2 regions of the Variovorax sp. V93 genome follow, and region 1 is predicted to be linked to the other one. Evidence: riboswitches for the same ligand, from Rfam matches in the RefSeq annotation. Region 1 holds a riboswitch; the other holds the start of a gene.

Region 1 (3,437 bases):
GGTCGTGGCCCGGGCGATCGGTGACGTAGCTGATCTGCGCCTTGTAGGGCTTGCCGTCGGCGCGCGGGCGCAGTTCGTCGAGCAGGGCGCAGACGGTGTTGACGATCTCGATGTTGGGCTTCTCGTTCCAGCCGCCGACGTTGTAGGTCTCGCCGAGCTTGCCGGCTTCGAGCACGCGCCGGATGGCGCTGCAGTGGTCCTTCACGTAGAGCCAGTCGCGCACCTGCATGCCGTCGCCGTACACGGGCAGGGGCTTGCCGGCCAGGGCGTTGACGATCATCAGCGGGATGAGCTTCTCGGGGAAGTGGAAGGGCCCGTAGTTGTTGGAGCAGTTGGTGGTGACGACCGGCAGGCCGTAGGTGTGGTGCCAGGCGCGCACGAGGTGGTCGCTGGCGGCCTTGCTGGCCGAGTAGGGGCTGTTGGGCTCGTACTTGTTGTCTTCGGTGAAGGCGGGGTCGGTCTTGGAGAGGGAGCCGTAGACCTCGTCGGTGGACACGTGCAGGAAGCGGAAGGCGGCCTTCTGCTCGGCCGGCAGCGCGCTCCAGTGGCCGCGCACGGACTCGAGCAGGCGGAAGGTGCCGAGCACGTTGGTCTGCACGAAGTCTTCGGGGCCGTGGATGGAGCGGTCGACGTGTGATTCCGCGGCAAAGTTCACAATGGCCCGCGGTTTGTGCTCGGCCAGCAGGCGATCGACCAGGGCGCTGTCGCCGATGTCGCCCTGCGCGAAGATGTGCCGCGGGTCGCCCTTGAGGGACGCGAGCGTCTCGAGATTGCCGGCGTAGGTCAGTTTGTCGAGATTCACGACAGGCTCGTCGCCCTGCGCCAGCCAGTCGAGTACGAAGTTGGCGCCGATGAAGCCCGCGCCGCCGGTTACCAGGATCATGAGTCTCCCCGAAGTTTCGAATCGATGACAATTATCCCATTGCTCCGAATTGTCAAAATTCATGGTTGGCGGCTTTGCGGCCTCCGCCTACAATCGTTTCATTGCAGGAGAGCGAGTAGTACTTATTGCTACTCCACCGAAGGCGCAAACTCCCATAAACGCTCAGGTCGGCCGAACGTAACCTTGAAGTTCTTTCAAAGAGTTGCGTGGCATGTACTGCATCAATTGACAGGCCGTCTGGAGAGCCATCGCCCCGCGCGATGCACCGAAGGAGCAAACCCGTTGCAAGGTGCAACAGGTGAATCTCTCAGGTACCAAGGACAGGGGGAGCGGCGACTTGGACGGCGTTCGTCCGGTTGCTCGCTATTGAATCAGTAGCACACCAAGTCCGCCGTTCAAGTGCCCATCTTCAAAAGGTACTTGAAATGCGCGTGATCGTTCTTGGCGCCGGCCTGCTCGGCGTGACTTCGGCTTACTTCCTCCAGCAACTCGGCCACGAGGTGACCGTGATCGACCGGCAGGCCACGCCGGCCGCCGAAACCAGCTTTGCCAACGGCGGGCAGATCTCGGTCAGCCATGCCGAGCCCTGGGCCAACCCGAGCGCTCCGCTCAAGGTGCTGCAATGGCTGGGCAAGGAAGATGCGCCGCTGCTCTTTCGCATCCGCGCCGACATGCGCCAGTGGCTCTGGGGCCTGCAGTTCCTGCGCGAATGCACGCCGGCGCGCACCCGGCACAACATCGAGCAGATCGTGCGACTGGGCACCTACAGCCGCGACGTGCTGCAGCAGCTGCGCCGCGACACCGGCCTGGACTACGACCAGCGCACGCAGGGCATCCTGCACTTCTATACGACGCAGAAGGAGTTCGACGGCGCCCTGGAGCCGGCCGAACAGATGCGCGCGCTCGGCTGCGAGCGGCGGGTGATCTCGGCCGACGAGGCCGTGAAGATCGAGCCCGCCCTCGCCCACATCCGCCCGAAGCTGGCCGGCGCCACTTACACGGCGGAGGACGAGTCCGGCGACGCGAACCTTTTTGCGCGCGAGCTGGCGAAGCGCGCGGCCGCAGCGGGCGTGAAGTTCCTCATGAGCCACACGGTCACGGCGCTGCGCGAGGCCGGCGGCAGCATCGACCATGTCGAAGCCACCGACTGCGAAGGCCGCTTCCAGCGCATCCGCGGCGACGCCTTCGTGCTCGCGATGGGTTCGCTGAGCCCGATCGTTGCCGCGCCGCTGGGCATCCGGCTGCCGATCTATCCGGCCAAGGGCTATTCGGTGACGCTGCCGGTGAAGGACGCCTCCAGGGCCCACCAGGTTTCGCTGACCGATGACGAGTTCAAGCTCGTGTTCTCGCGCTACACCTCGGCCTCGGGCGACCGGCTGCGCATTGCCGGAACGGCCGAGCTCAACGGCTACGACCGCGACCTGAACCGCGTGCGCTGCGAGGCGATCGTGCGGCGCGTCGAGGAGCTCTTTCCGGGCGCCGGCGACACCACGCAGGCCCAGTTCTGGACCGGCCTGCGCCCCGCAACGCCGAGCAACGTGCCGCTGATCGGCAAGACGAAACTGCCGAACCTGTACCTGAACACCGGCCATGGCACGCTCGGCTGGACGCACGCCTGCGGTTCGGGCAAGTCGATCGCGCGCATCGTGAGCGGGCTCGCGCCCGAGGTGGACTTTGCGTTCACCGGCCTGCCTGCGCCGGCAGCGCGCGTGCTGCAACCGGCCTGAACACAGGCAGGGCTGGGTTCAGTCCTTGCTGGTGAACACCGTCAGCACGCCGGTGTAGCCGTAAAGATGGTGGCGGGCGATTTCGCCCGCGGCGAAGAAGCCGACCAGCGGCACGTCGCCCAGCGCGTGCCGCACGATCTGCAGCTCGGCGCCCGGTGCGCCGAAATGCGGCCCGCCGCGCCCCGAGCAGCTCACGTACACGGCGCCCGCGATGCGGCGCGCCGGATGCGGCGCCGCTTCGGCCTCCCCGGCCGCGACGGCGCGCGCGGTGGCCAGCGTCTGCTCCTCGGGCTCGAGTTCCTCGCGGATTTCCGCGCAGATGCGCATCAGGTCGGCGCGCGCGGCCTGCGCATTGCGGCGGCAGAAGGTCAGGCGCATGCCGGCCTCCGCCACGTCGGCAATGGCGATGCCGCGGCGCGTGGGGTCCAGGCCGATGATGTGGCGCACCAGCACGTCGGCTCCCAGGTCGCCGGTGCGGCGGATGCCGTCGCTGCCCGCGTCGGCCAGGCCCACCAGGGTGGCGCGCACGGCGTCGATGGCCTCCTGCGGCCGCTCGAGCGACACCTGCAGGTCGTCCAGCAGCACGTCGAGCGCGGGTTCGCCGTCCAGCTTGAGCAGAAGGTTGCCGTCGGCTTCGGTGATCTCGCGCTCGCGCCCGGCGCCCGAGCGCAGCGGCTGGCAGCCCTGGGTGACGCGCGACACCAGCCGCACGCCCTCGCCGAACACCACGCCCGACAAGCCGCCCGAGAACACGCCGCCCGCGGCGCCATGCCCGCGGATGTTGCCGTTGCCGCCCACCGCGAACTGCAGCGCGCCGCCGCGTCCCG
Region 2 (3,437 bases), 2.6 Mb from region 1:
GCTGAGCTTGACCTTGAAGAACCAGCCCGCGGCCAGCGGGTCGGTGTTGGCGAGCGAGGGATCGGCGCGCAGGGCTTCGTTCACTTCGGTGATCTCGCCCGACACGGGCATGAACACATCGGCCGCGGCCTTGACCGATTCGACGACACCGGCAACCTCGCCCTGTGCAAAGGTCTTGCCGACTTCAGGCAGGTCGACAAAGACCACGTCGCCGAGCGCGTCCTGCGCATGCACGGTGATGCCGACGGTGGCTGCGCTGCCTTCGGCCGAGACCCATTCATGGTCCTTGGTGTACTTGATGCTCATGGTGGAAAACTCCTCGTGGAAAAAATGATGGTTGGGGCGCAGCGCCTAGCCGCGGTAGTAGCGCGTGGGCACGAAAGGCAGGGTCGAGACTTCCATCGGCACCGGCTTGCCGCGCACGATGGCCTGAACGCGCGTGCCGGGCTCGGAAAACGCGGTGGCCACGTAGCCCATGGCAATCGGGCGGTCGGCCGTCGGGCCGAGCAGGCCGCTCGTGACAAAGCCGATGTCGTGGCCTTCGAAGGATTGCAGCACGGTGCCGTCGCGCACCGGAATGCGTTCCAGCGCCACGAGGCCGACGCGCTTGCGCTTCAGCGTGTCATGGTCGGTGTGGCCCGCGGCGCCGGCCGTGGCGGCGGCGAGCTGGGCCAGGACTTTGGCCGCGCCGGGGAAGCCGCCTTCGCGCGCGCCGCCCGTGCGGCGCACCTTCTGGATCGCCCAGTTCAGCGAGGCCTCGACCGGCGTGGTGGCGGTGTCGATGTCGTTGCCGTAGAGGCACAGCCCCGCTTCCAGCCGCAGCGAATTGCGTGCGCCCAGGCCGATGGGCTTGACCTCGGGCTGCGCCAGCAGCAGGCGGGCCAGCGCCTCTGCATTCTGGCCGGCCACCGAGATCTCGAAGCCGTCCTCGCCGGTGTAGCCGCTGCGCGTGGCGAAGGCCGGAATGCCGCCGATCTGCACCGCGCCGCCCGTCATGAACACGAAGCGCTCGATGCCGGGCGACAGCCGCGCCAGCACCGTGGCTGCCTGCGGCCCCTGCAGCGCGAGCAGCGCGTGGTCGGGCATGGGCTGCACCTCGCAGCGTGCGCCGATCTGCTGCTGGATGTGGGCGATGTCCGCCACCTTGCAGGCGCCGTTGACGATCACGAAGATCGAGCCGTGGCCTTCGTTGAAGAACATCAGGTCGTCGAGGATGCCGCCCTCGTCGTTCAGCAGCAGGCCATAGCGCTGCTTGCCGGCGGCGAGGTCGATCACGTCGACCGGCATCAGGGTTTCGAAGGCGGCCGCCGCGTCCGGACCGACCAGGCGCAGCTGGCCCATGTGCGAGATGTCGAACAGGCCGGCCGCATCGCGCGTGTGCCTGTGCTCGGCCATGAGGCCGGCGGGGTACTGCACCGGCATCGAATAGCCGGCAAACGGCACCATGCGGGCGCCGAGCTCCACGTGCAGGCCGTACAGCGGGGTCTTCAGGAGTTGTTCGGCGGAAGAGGCGTCGGAGGATGCGGCCACGGGGCACTCCAAAGGGGCAGACGAATTCCATGGCGCGAGCCATGGGCCACCCCTGCTGTCCGCTTTACCTGAGAGATTCGCCCCACGATCGGGGTTTGCTCCTTCGGTGGGCTGGTGCATCGCATTGATGCAAGCAACAGCCTCTCTCCAGCAAGGAAACGCCGGCATGCGCCAGCGCTGTGTCAGTCCTTTTGCCTGAGCGTTCGGGAAACCCCTGCGCCTTCGGCGGCCCCGGCTGGCGGGGCTCTCTCCTGACCATGGGAGTGTAGTGGATCGCGGCCGTCCGGTCTGCGGCTCAGTGCACGGTCTCGGCCGGCGGCAACAGCCGGTCGATGCGCTCGCGCAGCGATTCGGCCCGCTCGGCGCCCGCGGCTTTCTCGACCTCGGTGAGCATCAGCGCGGCAATGCTCAGCATCGCGCCGCGGTCGCGCGCCTCGCGCAGGGCGTCGCGCATCTGCAGCGCGAACCTGGGGTCGCGGCGCACGAACATGCGCTCGCAGATGTCGAACAGGAACATGCGCGTCGTGGCCAGGGATCGCTTGCCGTCGAAGTTGTCGGCCGAGGTGGCGAGCCGTATCGGGTCGGCTGCGGGCACCGGGGCGGGCGGCGGGGCCACGGCCTGCGCTGCCGCGGCAGCCACCGCCTGCGCGTCCTGCAGGTAGCCCTGGCGCATCAGCGCCTGGATCGCCTGCTCGGCTTCGGTCCGGCTTGCGAACAGCGGGCTGAAATCGGTCAGCGAACGCCGGCCGTCGGCCATCAGCAGCAAGGCGCGTTCGCGCTGGCTCAGCGTGCGCTGGCGGCCCTGGAGTTCGTCGCGTGCCTTGTCGGTCTTGGTGGGAAACATGGCGCCACAGCTTTCGGGAATCGAGGGCTGCAGCATCGTTGCAAGCGGTGACATCTTCGTGAAACGTTTGCCTTACAGCGGCGCCGCCGCACAAAAAAAGCAGCCTGCGAACAGGCTGCCGTTTCTTCCTTGTTTTTCGCGCCGTTCCGCTACTTGGCGTACACCAGGTCGCGCAGCGCCAGCGATATCCATGGCACGTAAGTGATCACCATCAGGCAGGCCAGGATCACGAGCACGAAGGGCACCAGGTACTTCACGATCCGGTCGAGCGAGATGCGCGCCACCGTGCAGGCGGCGAACAGGTTCACGCCGAAAGGCGGGGTGATCATGCCGAGCGCAAGGTTCACCACCATGACGAGCCCGAAGTGCACCGGGTCGATGCCGAAGTGCACCGCCACCGGCGCGAGAATCGGCGCGAGCACGATGATGGCCGCGCTGGTCTCGATGAACATGCCGATGACGAACAGCGCCGCGTTCACGCCCAGGAGGAACATCGCGGGCGACTTCAGCACTTCCTGCAGCCAGTGGCCGATGGCATCGGGCACGCCCGCGCGCGTGATCAGGAACGCGAACAGGCCCGCGTTGGCGATGATGAACATGATCACCGCCGACGACAGCACCGACTTGCGCAGGATCACGTACAGGTCCGCGGGCTTGATCTCGCGGTAGATCACGACGCCCACCACCAGCGCATAGAACACCGCCACGGCCGAGGCTTCGGTGGGCGTGAAGATGCCGCCGTAGATGCCGCCCAGGATGATGACGGGCATCAGCAGCGCCCAGCCGGCCTGCCACAGCGCCTTGCCGAAAGGCATGCGGCCGTCGCCGTCGTTCTTGCCCCAGCCCTTCCACTTGCAGTAGATCCAGACGAACAGCATCAGGGCCAGGCTGATGAGAATGCCCGGGCCGAAACCCGCGATGAACAACTCGCCGATGGACACCTCGGCGCTCACGCCGTAGAGGATCATCGGGATCGAGGGCGGGATGATCACGCCCAGTTCGGCGCTGGTGGCCTGCAGCGCGGCCGCGTAGGCGGTGGGGTAGCCGTGCTTGATGAGCGCCG

Evidence for each region. A riboswitch is a leader RNA that binds a small molecule or an ion and turns the genes downstream of it on or off. The one in region 1 is predicted to bind glycine.
Region 2: another riboswitch for glycine. It lies ahead of gcvT (glycine cleavage system aminomethyltransferase GcvT); the one in region 1 lies ahead of ACAM54_RS03520 (D-amino acid dehydrogenase).

What each region holds. Positions count from the first base shown of each region.
Region 1 is NZ_AP028669.1:786,376-789,812, reverse strand. It holds gene rfbB (dTDP-glucose 4,6-dehydratase) at 1-883, opposite strand, end outside; glycine riboswitch at 978-1,071, shown strand; glycine riboswitch at 1,111-1,217, shown strand; gene ACAM54_RS03520 (D-amino acid dehydrogenase) at 1,309-2,610, shown strand; gene ACAM54_RS03515 (FIST C-terminal domain-containing protein) at 2,629-3,437, opposite strand, start outside.
Region 2 is NZ_AP028669.1:3,397,514-3,400,950, reverse strand. It holds gene gcvH (glycine cleavage system protein GcvH) at 1-306, opposite strand, end outside; gene gcvT (glycine cleavage system aminomethyltransferase GcvT) at 352-1,530, opposite strand; glycine riboswitch at 1,576-1,691, opposite strand; glycine riboswitch at 1,704-1,794, opposite strand; gene ACAM54_RS16135 (hypothetical protein) at 1,826-2,374, opposite strand; gene ACAM54_RS16130 (TRAP transporter large permease) at 2,524-3,437, opposite strand, start outside.